DNA from 3 places in the Mesorhizobium sp. DCY119 genome. Region 2 is predicted to be linked to each of the others. Evidence: predicted binding sites of a transcription regulator. Region 2 holds the regulator's gene; each other region holds the start of a gene.

Region 1 (4,183 bases), 2.4 Mb from region 2:
CGCCAGCCGTCGCGCCAGGTCTTGAGATGCGGCGGGCGGCTGCGGCCGTCCGGCTTCAGCGTGGTCGGCACTTCCTCGATGCGCAGGCCGGCGAGCGCGCTGCGCACCACCATTTCGCTGGCGAATTCCATGCCCGCCGTCTTGAGGTCCAGATCCCGGATGCGCTCGGCATTGAAGCCGCGCAGGCCGCAGTGAAAGTCTCCCGCCTTGATGCGGAAAAACAGCCGGCCAAGGAAGCTCAGCACGGGATTGCCGAGATAGCGGTGCAGGACCGGCATGGCGCCGGCTTCGATGCCGCCCTGAAAACGGTTGCCCATGACCAGGTCCGCACCCTCACGAAGGCGCGACACGAAGGCATCCAGCGCGCAGAAATCGTAGGAATCGTCGGCGTCGCCCATGATGATGAAGCGTCCGCGCGCCGCCGCTATGCCGCCCTGAAGGGCTGCGCCATAGCCCCGCGCCTGAACGGGCACGACCCGGGCGCCAAGGCTGGTAGCGATGAGCTGCGAACCGTCGGTGCTGCCATTGTCGGCTATGAGAACTTCGCCAGAGACGCCGGCTTGCTGCAAAAAGTGCTGCGCCTTGCCGATGCAGGTCGCAAGCGTTTCAGCCTCGTTGAGGCAGGGCATGAGAATGGTCAGTTCGATCTGATCTTCAGAGACTGCCCGGATTGGCGTGACTGCGTTCATGACCACCCTCGACAAGCGTGCTCTTCGGCACGTCTGCCAGCTTCTTAGCCGAGAATGATTGGCGTCCTGTTAACGCGGTCATGACATTCCGAGACATTTCCGTGAGGTGAAGTCTGGGCACCCGGAGGATGCAAGGTCGCCATTGGCAGATGCCGGGCAAAGCTATACATCCTCTCGACGATAAAAGCCCGCAGCGCCGGAGAAGCCTTCATGCCGCTCAACATCGCCGTCCAGATGGACCACATCTCCACCGTCAACATTGCCGGCGACACCAGTTTCGCGCTCTCGCTCGAGGCGCAGCGGCGCGGGCACAAGCTGTTCCATTATACGCCTGACCGGCTGTCCATGATCGGCGGCAAGGTGTTCGCGCGGCTGGAAACGCTGGAGGTGCGCGACGAGAAGGGCAACCATTTCACGCTCGGCGAGCCCGTGCGCACCGATCTCTCGGAAATGGACGTGGTGCTGCTGCGGCAGGACCCGCCCTTCGACATGAACTACATCACCACCACGCATATCCTAGAGCGCATTCACCCGAAGACGCTGGTGGTCAACGATCCGGCCTGGGTGCGCAATAGCCCGGAAAAGATCTTCGTTACCGAGTTTCCCGACCTGATGCCGGAAACGCTGATCACCAAGGATCCTCTGGAGGTGGCGGCCTTCCGCAAGGAGTTCGGCGACATCATCGTCAAGCCGCTCTACGGCAATGGCGGCGCGGGCATCTTCCATATGCTTGAGGCCGACCGCAACCTCGCCTCACTGCTGGAAATGTTCGGCCAGATGTTCCGCGAACCCTTCATCGTCCAGCGCTATCTCAAGGACGTACGCAAGGGCGACAAGCGCATCATCCTGATCGACGGTGAGCCTGTCGGCGCCATCAACCGCGTGCCTGCCGAGCACGATTCCCGCTCCAACATGCATGTCGGCGGACGCGCCGAAAAGACGGAACTGACCGAACGCGAGCGCGAAATCTGCGCGCGCATCGGCCCCTCGCTCAAGGAACGCGGTTTTATCCTCGTCGGCATCGACGTGATCGGCGATTACATGACCGAGATCAACGTGACCTCGCCGACCGGTGTGCGCGAGGTCAAGAAATTCGGCGGGGCCGACATCGCCGCGCTGTTCTGGGATGCGGTGGAAGCGAAGCGCTGAGGCGCAGCGCCCAACAAACGCCATGGAATGTTCCAGCGTTGCAACCGGCATCAACCCGGTTGCAATCTGGACGGCAATTTTGTTCCCGTCTTGTTCTTGATTTGCTCTACAATCTATGCTTGTCTGGCCTGGGGTTATCACTGGGTTGGACATCTAGCTGATGTCCGGCGGTACGTCGGGGGACGGCATGGTATCGCGCGTACGCACGGTTGCATTTCAGGGCATCGAGGCGGTTCCCGTCGACGTGCAGGTGATGGTCGCGCCCGGTAAAGTCGGCATGCACATCGTCGGCCTGGGCGACAAGGCGGTGGCCGAAAGCCGGGAACGGGTGCAGGCGGCGCTTCACGCATCCGGTCTGTCGATGCCGTCCAAGAAGGTGACCGTTAATCTCGCACCGGCAGACCTGCCGAAGGAAGGCAGCCACTACGACCTGCCGATCGCGCTCGGCCTGATGGCGGCACTTGGCGCCGTCCCGGGCGATGCGCTTTCCGGCTATGTCGTGCTTGGCGAATTGTCGCTCGACGGCACGATCGCCGCAGTGTCCGGTGCGCTGCCGGCGGCAATGGCAGCCAATGCCGAAGGCAAGGGCCTGATCTGTCCGGCGGCGTCCGGACCGGAAGCGGCATGGGCAGGCTCGGAGATCGACATACTGGCGCCGCGAAGCCTGATCGGCATTGCCAACCATTTCCGCGGCACACAGGTTCTGTCGCGGCCGGAGGCAAGCATCCACGCGCCGGCCTCGGACCTGCCGGATCTTGCCGATATCAAGGGGCAGGAGAGCGCCAAGCGCGCGCTGGAGGTGGCCGCTGCCGGCGGTCACAATCTGATGATGGTCGGGCCGCCCGGATCGGGAAAATCCATGCTCGCCCAGCGCCTGCCCTCCATTCTGCCGCCGCTGGCGCCCAAGGAACTGCTCGAAGTCTCGATGATCGCCTCGGTTGCCGGCGAACTCGCCGGTGGCAGGCTGACCGACCGGCGGCCCTTTCGCGCGCCGCATCATTCGGCATCGATGGCGGCGATGGTCGGTGGCGGCCTTCGCGTGCGTCCGGGAGAGGTTTCCCTCGCCCACAATGGCGTCCTGTTCCTCGACGAGTTTCCGGAGTTCTCGCCGCAGACGCTCGACGCGCTGCGCCAGCCGCTCGAAACCGGCGAGTGCATGATCGCGCGCGCCAATCACCGCGTCACCTATCCGGCGCGTATCCAGCTGATCGCGGCGATGAACCCGTGCCGCTGCGGCATGGCCGGCGAGCCCGGTTACCGCTGCGCGCGCGGTCCGCGCTGCCAGTCGGACTATCAGGCGCGGATTTCGGGACCGTTGCTGGACCGCATAGACCTGCGCATCGAGGTGCCGGCGGTCTCGGCGAGCGATCTGATCCGGCCCGGTGCTGCAGAAAAGAGCGCCGTGGTGGCGGCACGCGTGTCGGCCGCCCGCGCCATTCAGCGGGACCGTTTCGAGCGCATCGGCGCCTCGGCGTCGCTCACCAATGCGCATTGCGCAACCGCGCTCATCGAAGAGATCGCCAAGCCTGATGCAGCCGGGCTGTCGCTGTTGCATGATGCGAGCGAAAAGCTCGGCTTTTCGGCGCGCGCCTATCATCGTGTGCTGAAAGTGGCGCGCACTTTGGCCGATCTCGACGGCAGCGAAACCGTCGGCCGCATTCATCTCGCGGAGGCTATTTCCTACAGGATGACTGGTGAGCGGCTCGCACAGGCAGCCGCGTAGAAGGGAAGAGGCGCCGCTGTGTCAAGCATGGCGCGGCGTTATACGGCGTAGCTACTGAACCGCGCCAACGAGCGGTGCCTGGCCTTCGCGGATCGTGACCCAGTGACCGGTGTGATCGCTGGCCTGACGCTTGAGGAAGCGATAGCCGGTTTCGTCCCACTGGCGCACGGCATCCGTCAGATTGTCGAGGATGAAGTCGCCCTTGTCGGTTCGCACGGTCAAAACGGCATGGCCTTCGCCATCCGGCTTGCGCACGACGGTTATCAGCAGGTTGGATACCGACAGGCCCTTGTGGATCAGCTGCCGGCGCTTTTCGAGCACATAGTCTTCGCAATCGCCGACGCCGTTGTCGGGATAGGCCCAGACCTCGTCCTTGCCGTAGATGTCGAAATCGTTCATCGGCGTGACGGCGCGGTTGACCTCGAGGTTGACGGCAACAAGCGTCTTCCAGAGAGATCCGGTGACATGTTCCGGAACTGAGTTGCGCGAGCGTATGGAGCATTCGGAGGGATTGATCTTGCAGAACTCGTAGTGACCGATCGGCTGCGAGGTCAGGCCACCCGTGACCATCGGCGACGACGCGAGAGCAGGCGAGATCGACCACGCAGTCGCCGTCAAGCCG
Region 2 (4,183 bases):
CTGATGCGGCAGCAGGACGTGGCAGCGGCAACGCGGGCGCTGCTGACTGGCAAGGCCGCGCAAGCGGTAAACGGCTAGGCCATGAGCGGCAAACCCGCCCTCACCCATCTCGGCGTCGAAGGCCAGGCGCATATGGTCGATGTCGGCGAAAAAGCTGAAACAGAGCGCACGGCGATCGCCGAGGGCTTCGTCACCATGTTGCCCGAAACGCTGAAACTGATCCGGGATGGCAATGCCAAGAAGGGCGATGTGCTCGGCACCGCCCGCATCGCCGGCATCATGGCGGCCAAGCGGGCACATGAGCTGATCCCGCTCTGCCACCCGCTGCTCCTAACCAAGGTTTCGGTCGACATCGAAGCTGACGATTCCCTGCCCGGCCTGCGCGTGACCGCACTTGCCCGCGTCACCGGCAAGACCGGTGTCGAAATGGAAGCGCTGACGGCGGCTTCCGTCGCCTGCCTGACCATCTACGACATGGCCAAGGCCGTCGATCGCGGCATGGTCATTTCCGGCATCAGGCTGGTCCAGAAGACCGGCGGCAAATCCGGCGACTACCGGGTGGACGCATAGATGGCACTCCTTCCGGTCGCCGAGGCCCTACAGCGACTGCTAGATGGCGCCGGTCCCGGCAACGCGGAATCCGTAGCGTTGGCCGAGGCTGCCGAGCGCGTGCTGGCCGAACCTGTACGAGCGCTGCGCACGCAACCGCCGTTCGACGCATCGGCCATGGATGGATATGCGGTGCGCAGTGCTGACGTCGCCAATGTCCCGGCAACGCTGCACGTTATCGGCGAAGCTCCGGCTGGGCGGCGCTTTGCCGGCAAAGTAGAGCCGGGTCAGGCCGTCCGCATCTTCACGGGAGCGCCGATGCCGGATGGTGTCGATACCATCGTCATTCAGGAGAACACCCGAAAGCTCGATGGCAGAACCGTAGAGGTCACCGAAACGGTGGATGCCGGTCGCCACATAAGGCGCCGGGGCCTCGATTTTTCCACAGGCGACCTGCTGCTGGACAAAGGCAGGGTCCTGGACGCGGGTGCGCTTTCGCTTGCAGCCTCGGCCAACCACCCTCGCCTTCCCGTCGTGAAAAAGCCGCTGCTGGCGATCATCGCCACCGGCGACGAGCTTTTGCCGCCGGGCAGCGAACCAGGCCCCGACCAGATCATCGCCTCGAACAGCTTCGGCGTGGCAGCGATCGCCGAATCGGTTGGCGCAAGGGTGCTCGACCTCGGCATCGCGCCCGATCGCAAGGAGGCCATCGCGGCGCTGATCAAGCGAGCCATGGAGGCCGGCGCAGACGTGATCGTGACTCTGGGCGGCGCATCCGTCGGCGATCACGACTTCATCCACGACGTTTTGACCAGCGAAGGCGTAAAGCTCGATTTCTGGAAGATCGCTATGCGGCCCGGCAAGCCGCTGATGTTCGGCCGACTCGGGCACACCCGCTGCATCGGCTTGCCCGGAAATCCGGTGGCGAGTCTTGTCTGCTCGCATCTGTTCCTGAAGCCGCTGCTGTCGCGACTTGGCGGGCGGCACCATGTGTCTGATATCCATGAGGCTTTCCTCGGCGCAGCAATGCAGGCCAACGATCTGCGCCAGGATTATGTGCGCGCCGTTCTTCGAGACGACGATGCCGGGCTCGTAGCGACGCCGTTCGAGATCCAGGATTCCTCAATGCTGAGGACATTCACCGAGGCCAATGCGTTGATCATCCGCGAACCTTTTGCGCCGGCGGCCGAGGCTGGTGCGCCATGCACCGTCCTGAGGATTCGCTAGGTCAGGCCTATCGATCGGCACATATCCGATCGACTGGTTCCAATATCGGCGCGTTCGCGTATTGTTTCCAGTACCTTAAGATATTCATTAAAATTTAAACGGTTGCAGAACACAAATGGAACAGATAGTGTTTGTTCTGGTTTTGTTTTTGGTTTGATTCTTCGGGGGTGGCCATGCTGACGCGCAAGCAACACGAGCTTCTAATGTTCATCCACGAGAGGATGAAAGAAGCGGGAATCCCGCCTTCCTTCGATGAAATGAAGGAAGCGCTCGATCTGGCATCGAAATCCGGCATCCACAGGTTGATCACTGCTCTTGAAGAGCGCGGGTTCATTCGCCGGCTACCGAATCGCGCTCGCGCACTCGAAGTTCTCCGCCTGCCCGACTCCATGGCCCCCGGGCTGGCACCGCAGCGCGCGAAATTCTCGCCGAGCGTCATCGAGGGCAGCCTAGGTCGACGCCCCCCGGAACCTGCGCGCGGCCCTGTAGCCGGGAATGATGATGTCGGCTCCGCCGTTTCGATCCCCGTAATGGGCCGGATCGCTGCCGGTGTGCCGATCGAAGCCATCCAGCACAAGACGCATTCAATCTCCGTGCCGCCGGAGATGATCATGGGCGGCGAGCACTATGCGCTTGAAGTCAAAGGCGATTCGATGATCGAGGCCGGTATTTTTGACGGCGACACGGTGATCATCCGCAATGCCAATACGGCAAACCCCGGCGAAATCGTCGTTGCGCTGGTAGATGAAGAGGAAGCCACGCTCAAGCGCTTCCGCCGCAAGGGCGCTTCCATTGCGCTGGAAGCCGCCAATCCAGCCTATGAAACGCGGATTTTCGGACCTGACCGTGTGAAGGTCCAGGGCAAGCTGGTGGGATTGATCCGGCGTTATTGACGACACGCGGCAGCGCCTGACTATGGTTTGGCGCTTCGCGAATTTGAGTATCTCGACTTTTTTAACTGATTGTTCGCCGGCTTACTTTCTCTCCGCTGATAAGGCGGCAGTCCTCTCGCCTCTCGAGAAAATGCTCGTTGTGTATGCCAGGGGCGGTATGGTTGTGTCAGCGCGAAACGAATTTCGGCACGACGATCCGAAATGTCGCCATAGAGATAGACGGCGGCGCTGCCGAACTTGGCCAGTTCGCGCTTGGTGACAACCAGCGGGACGGCGTCTTCGCAGACATCCTCGGCAGTCGCGTCGTCGATCACGATGAGGCTGGCATAGTCGCACGCGCGTCGCGCGGAACGCCAATCGGCAGCGTGAGCGATGATTGCGCCCGATCTGTGCGTCGCCAGACACAGACCGTTATGGCAATCGAAACCAGCAGCGAGCGAGTTCACCGGCTTTTCGCGAGATTGTCCCGACGAAACGGCCGTATCGCTTGATGCAAGGTCGGCCGCTTCAATTTCCGCGGAATCATCGAAGGACGCGTCGGTTGGTGAATTACGGCGCCCAGCCCGGCTCGACCTTTTCTTGCCGGCATCATTGATCGTATCGACCGGCTTGATCAGATATTCCGACAACAGCGCCCGCTTCCAGTTTTCGATGGTGAATTCGTTCGGCCGACGACGCAGATCAACACCCCCACCGCCGCAAAACGGAACAACTGTTGATGCGAAGGCAGCAGCAAAAGCAAAGCTGACAGGACGGCGCTGCCACCAAACATCGGCAGGAAATCCGGCTCAGCCTCGAGCCCGTAATAGATGATGGCACCGAGCGCCAGAAACACCGGAACGAGAAGAAACGGCGTGCCGCGCTCAAGTTCCAGGACGATTGCCGACGCGAAGGAGCGCGTGGCGCGTGCGCGCGACGGGACAACCTGAAGCTTCTTGCGCCAGGCTGCCGGCAGAAGCGGCGGTCGAGATTTCCAAGGTGCCAGCGGTGTCGGAGCCGGTTCGGCTGATGGTAATCGCGAGGGAGGCGAAACAAGCGGCGCGTCGAGCGGATAGGCAAATTGCGCCCGCTCGCTCACCTCGCCTGTGGATGTCTCGCGCGCCATCCAGGTTTCCCCAATTCGGGGCCTGGCCGGCGCGCGCGCACCTCGCGCCGTTCTCGGCTTGCCCCTGCCCCTTGCACCCCTGACCAGCCATGCTACATGAACGCTACCAAATTGCCATGCGTGCCATCTTCGGCTCTCGCCGGCCCGTCCCTGCCTTCTGGAAATCCTATGTCCGACACAGTCATTACCCGCTTCGCCCCCTCGCCCACCGGCTATTTGCATATCGGCGGCGCCCGCACGGCCCTGTTCAACTGGCTCTATGCGCGCCACACCGGCGGCACGATGCTGCTGCGCATCGAAGATACCGACCGCGAGCGTTCCACGGATGCGGCGACCGCAGCTATCCTGGACGGCCTTGCCTGGCTCGGTCTGCACTGGGAAGGCGAGCCGGTATCGCAGTTCGAGCGCG
Region 3 (4,183 bases), 830 kb from region 2:
GGTGTAGGGCCAATTAGAGCGCGAATTCGTCGTCGTTGGCAGCTCCTGCCTGCAACTCGTCAGCGAGCCGAAACGGCGCGAAGGAGACGCGGTGCCAGCGCGCGACCGCGCCATGGACGTCGATTGCTGCGCGGTGACGCGCGGTCGCATAGCCCATATGGATTTCGAAGCCGTAGCGCGTGTCGGTCTGGCCGCAGCCGGTCATCATGCGGTCGCGCATGACCTTGGCGACGATCGAGGCGGCGGCGATCGACTGCGAGCGCTGATCGCCCTTCACCAGCGCTTCGCAATCGCAGGGCAGGCCGGGCGGCACGTCGCGGCCATCGGCAAGCGCCAGTTTTGGCGCCAGCGGCAGGCCGCACAGCGAACGCCGCATGGCTTCCAGGCTGGCCTTGCGGATATCGCTGCGATCGATGCCTTCCGCACAGACCGAGGCCATCGAGACGCCGAGGGCGGTGGCAAGGATTTCTGAAAAAAGCTCCTCGCGCTGGATGCCGGTGAGCCGCTTGGAATCGTCGAGCCCGGCGGGAATGCGCTTCGGATCGAGCACGACTGCGGCCGCGACCACCGGCCCGGCGAGCGGGCCACGGCCGGCCTCGTCCATTCCGGCGACCGGCCACTGGCCGCGCGCGATCGCGCGCGTCTCGACCGAAAAATCGGGTCGTTCGAGGATTTCGAAGAGGGGCGGAGAATCGGAGCGTGCGCGAGCCATGGTGCGGCGATGGTCGCATCGGCCCCGATTCTCCGCAAGTCCTTCCGAGCCGAGGGGCGGGGGCAGGGAAGGCACCGTCGGCAGTCGGGGAAAAGCCGGACGGGATTTTCGGTTTATCGATATTCGGGTGATGCCGGTCTGCAAGTGATGGCTTTCTGCGCTTCCGGTGCTCACGTACCCAAATGTACGCTCCGCTCCGGTTCTCAAAAACCATCACTTTCGACTCGGCCTGACCCGAATCTCAACAAACCCAAGGCTAAAGCAGCATCAGCTGTTCGTTCTTCTTCTCGACGCCGACGAACAGGTCGGTGCGCAGCTGCTTCCTTTCGACATTCAGACCGAGCTTGCGCGCGGTGATTTCGAAACGGCGGCCGATCTGCCAGGCATAGGGACCGGTGCCCTTCATGCGCTTGCCCCATTCGGCATCGTAATCCTTGCCGTCGCGCATCGAGCGTATCAGCGACATGACGTGCCGGTAGCGGTCGGGATAGTGGCGCAGCAGCCAGTCCTTGAAGATCGGGCTGACTTCCAGCGGCAGGCGCAGGATGACATAGCCCGCCTCGCGCGCGCCGGCGGCGCGGGCCGAGTCGAGGATGCGCTCGATCTCCTGGTCGTTGAGGCCCGGAATGATGGGGGCTGCCATCACGCCGACCGGAATGCCGGCATCGCTCAACTGGCGAATGGCTTCGAGGCGCTTGGTCGGTGTGGACGCGCGCGGCTCCATGGTGCGGGCAAGCATCCGGTCCAGCGTCGTCACCGACAATGCCACCTTGGCGAGCCCACGCTCGGCCATCCGCGACAGGATGTCGATGTCGCGCGTGACCAGCGCCGACTTGGTGACGATGCCGACAGGGTGGCTGCGCGCCTCCAGAACTTCCAGGATTTCGCGCATGATGCGCCACTGCTTTTCGATCGGCTGGTAGGGGTCGGTGTTGGTGCCGATGGCGATGGTGCGTGCCTGATAGCCTTCCTTGGAAAGCTCCTTGTCCAGCAGTTTTGCGGCATCCGGCTTGGCAAACAGCTTGGATTCGAAATCGAGCCCCGGCGACATGCCCATATAGCTGTGGGTCGGCCGGGCGAAGCAATAGACGCAACCATGTTCGCAGCCGCGATAGGGATTGATCGAACGGTCGAAGGAAATGTCCGGCGATGTGTTGCGGGTGATGATGGTGCGCGGCTTTTCGGTCTGCACCTCCGTCTTGAACGGAGGCAGTTCCTCAAAGCTGTTCCAGCCATCGTCGAAGACATGACGCGTCACCGGCTCGAACCGGCCGGTCGGATTGATGCCGGCAGCCCGGCCACGACGGCGCTCGTCGTGAATTCGGATGCCGCTTTCCTCGATCATCGCATTGGCCATCGCGGAACCTCCGTTCCTGAAAGCCGCAACATCTGCGCGTGCAATCGGTTCCATTCCGCCGTTCTCCAACCGGGTTTTACGGGGGCGCGAATCGCGCCGTTCATGAAACTATTCCTATTTTGAAAATGAGAACAAAGCAAGAACTTTGTAAGCGGGCGTTCCCCTCCCCTTTGAGGGGAGGGTGGCCCGAAGGGCCGGGTGGGGTCCTTGCGGAAGTGCTCGACGTTCCCTTTGTGCCGAGTGCGGCATGAACGACCCCCTCTGGCTGCTTTGCAGCCATCTCCCCCTCGAGGGGGGAGAAGACGTGGGCGCGCTTCATCATCGCCACGCCTGCTTTCGCATCTGGCCATTGTCAAAGAACTCCCCTCTACGAGGGTGGGAAGCGGGGCGCATGGCCGTGCCTTCCTAATGTTTAGTACGTGGCGCGACTTCCGCGCCCCGCTCGGTGTCTGTCCCGAAGTCGGTCGGTCACAACGCCCGCTCCATGTACATTCCATGGACAAGACGCCGCGGGTTCTCCGCATCCTGCGCGATCTGCCCTTGATCCTTCCGCCACAGGTTTTCACCTGAAGCTTCCAGTCAGGGCATGCGGCCGCAGGACGCCGGCCTGTGTCGGGCCCTCGGGTTCCTGGCTACCACACCAGGGCGGGAGGTCACCGCCGCTCTCCCCGATCCCGGTTCCAGAACCCGGTCCCGCAAGAGCGATGAGGGGATTATGCCGGAGGTGGAAATGAGGGGGATAAATCGGGCGTGAAAAAATGTGTGGGGTGAGTGGAAACAATGGGTTGGTTGGAAATCTGCGGTGAATCTTTCCCCCAATTCGCGAGCTTCAGCTTCGGCAGTTCTGCACCGCTGCGGCCTTCACCGATGTTCCGGCATGGATTCCCGACACTCTCCGCTCGTTCCTCGCTCACGAGGTCGAGAATGACGAGCTTGTTGTTTGCCCGGGCGGCAAGCCGCCAACGTTGGAGATGCGCCGAGCTTGCTGGTTGCCCGGCGGCAAGCCGCCGACGTTGGAGATGGGCGGAGCTCGTTGGTTGCCACGCCCGCAAATCGTCCGAAATCGGCAGCGATTCTTAGCTGCCGTGCCGGCAACTCACCAAGGCCGAAGATTAGCGGCAAGCCTAAATGCAATTCGTCATTCTCGACCTCGTGAGCGAGGAACGAGCGGAGAGTGTCGGGAATCCATGCCGGAACGGAGAAGCGTTTCGACGGTACAGAATGCGCGTCAACATCAGGACGGGACCGTGCCTGACGATGCTCGGAATGGGTCCCGGATAACCTCCGCTTCGCTTCGGTTTCCGGGATGACGACTTCATGGTTGGCGCCGCCAATCGCCAAGGTTGATGTTAGAAGTGCTGTCCTCTCTTCGTCATCCCGGGCGCAGCATGAGCGAAGCGAATGCGGAGACCCGGGACCCATGCCGGAACGGAGACGAGCTTCGGCGGTGCTGAACGCGCGTCAACATCAGGACGGGGCCGCGCCTGACGATGCTGCGACCAATGGGTCCCGGATAACCTGCGCTTCGCTGCGGTTTCCGGGATGACGACTTCATGGTTGTTACCGCTAATCGCCAAAGTTGAACTTCGAAGCGCGGACCTCTCCTTCGTCATCCCGGGCGCAGCATGAGCGGAGCGAATGCGCAGACCCGGGATCCATGCCAGAACCTCAAAGAAGAACGCAACGGTGCAGAGGTCTCACCGTCAGGACCGGGCCGTGCCTGCGGATGCTCGGAATGGGTCCCGGATAACCTGCGCTTCGCTCCGGTTTCCGGGATGACGAACGGCATGTTGCGCCTTCGCTAAACGTCAACGCCCGGCGCAGCAGTGCAGATTCAGCCCGCTGAAGCCTAACCGGCTAATTACGAAGTGGCGCTCGGTAAAAGTTTAGGCTACGCGAATATTATGCTGTCGGTTGTAATCGAAACCCGGAACAACGAGGAAGCGCTGGCTCGCACGCTGGCGTCGCTGGTGGGTGCTGCTGTCGAGGGCACGGTGCGCGAGGTTATCGTGTGCGATCTCGGCTCGTCGGACCAGACGCACAAGGTCGCCGATCAGGCCGGCTGTCACTACATCACCGGCGGCATAGGTGCCGGCGTGGCGCAGGCCAAGAGC

What was found. The regulator LexA, encoded in region 2, represses DNA repair genes until DNA is damaged. The targets are predictions, from matches to a motif close to TGTTCNNNNTGTGTTCNG.
Region 1: DZG07_RS02515 (YifB family Mg chelatase-like AAA ATPase) is a predicted target of LexA. The motif match lies at 1,919-1,936, and genes of this name have one in related genera.
Region 3: DZG07_RS18465 (PA0069 family radical SAM protein) is a predicted target of LexA. The motif match lies at 2,197-2,214, and genes of this name have one in related genera.

Annotation. Positions count from the first base shown of each region.
Region 1 covers NZ_CP031834.1:528,838-533,020, forward strand. Annotated here, with positions in the region: gene DZG07_RS02505 (glycosyltransferase family 2 protein) at 1-689, opposite strand, end outside; gene gshB (glutathione synthase) at 900-1,838, shown strand; gene DZG07_RS02515 (YifB family Mg chelatase-like AAA ATPase) at 2,026-3,561, shown strand; gene DZG07_RS02520 (transglutaminase-like cysteine peptidase) at 3,613-4,183, opposite strand, start outside.
Region 2 covers NZ_CP031834.1:2,962,680-2,966,862, forward strand. Annotated here, with positions in the region: gene trpC (indole-3-glycerol phosphate synthase TrpC) at 1-78, shown strand, start outside; gene moaC (cyclic pyranopterin monophosphate synthase MoaC) at 82-570, shown strand; gene glp (gephyrin-like molybdotransferase Glp) at 571-1,776, shown strand; gene lexA (transcriptional repressor LexA) at 1,950-2,669, shown strand; gene DZG07_RS14440 (hypothetical protein) at 2,690-3,298, opposite strand; gene DZG07_RS14445 (hypothetical protein) at 3,283-3,747, opposite strand; gene gltX (glutamate--tRNA ligase) at 3,943-4,183, shown strand, end outside.
Region 3 covers NZ_CP031834.1:3,796,717-3,800,899, reverse strand. Annotated here, with positions in the region: gene DZG07_RS18470 (ribonuclease HII) at 14-712, opposite strand; gene DZG07_RS18465 (PA0069 family radical SAM protein) at 969-2,123, opposite strand; gene DZG07_RS18455 (glycosyltransferase) at 3,974-4,183, shown strand, end outside.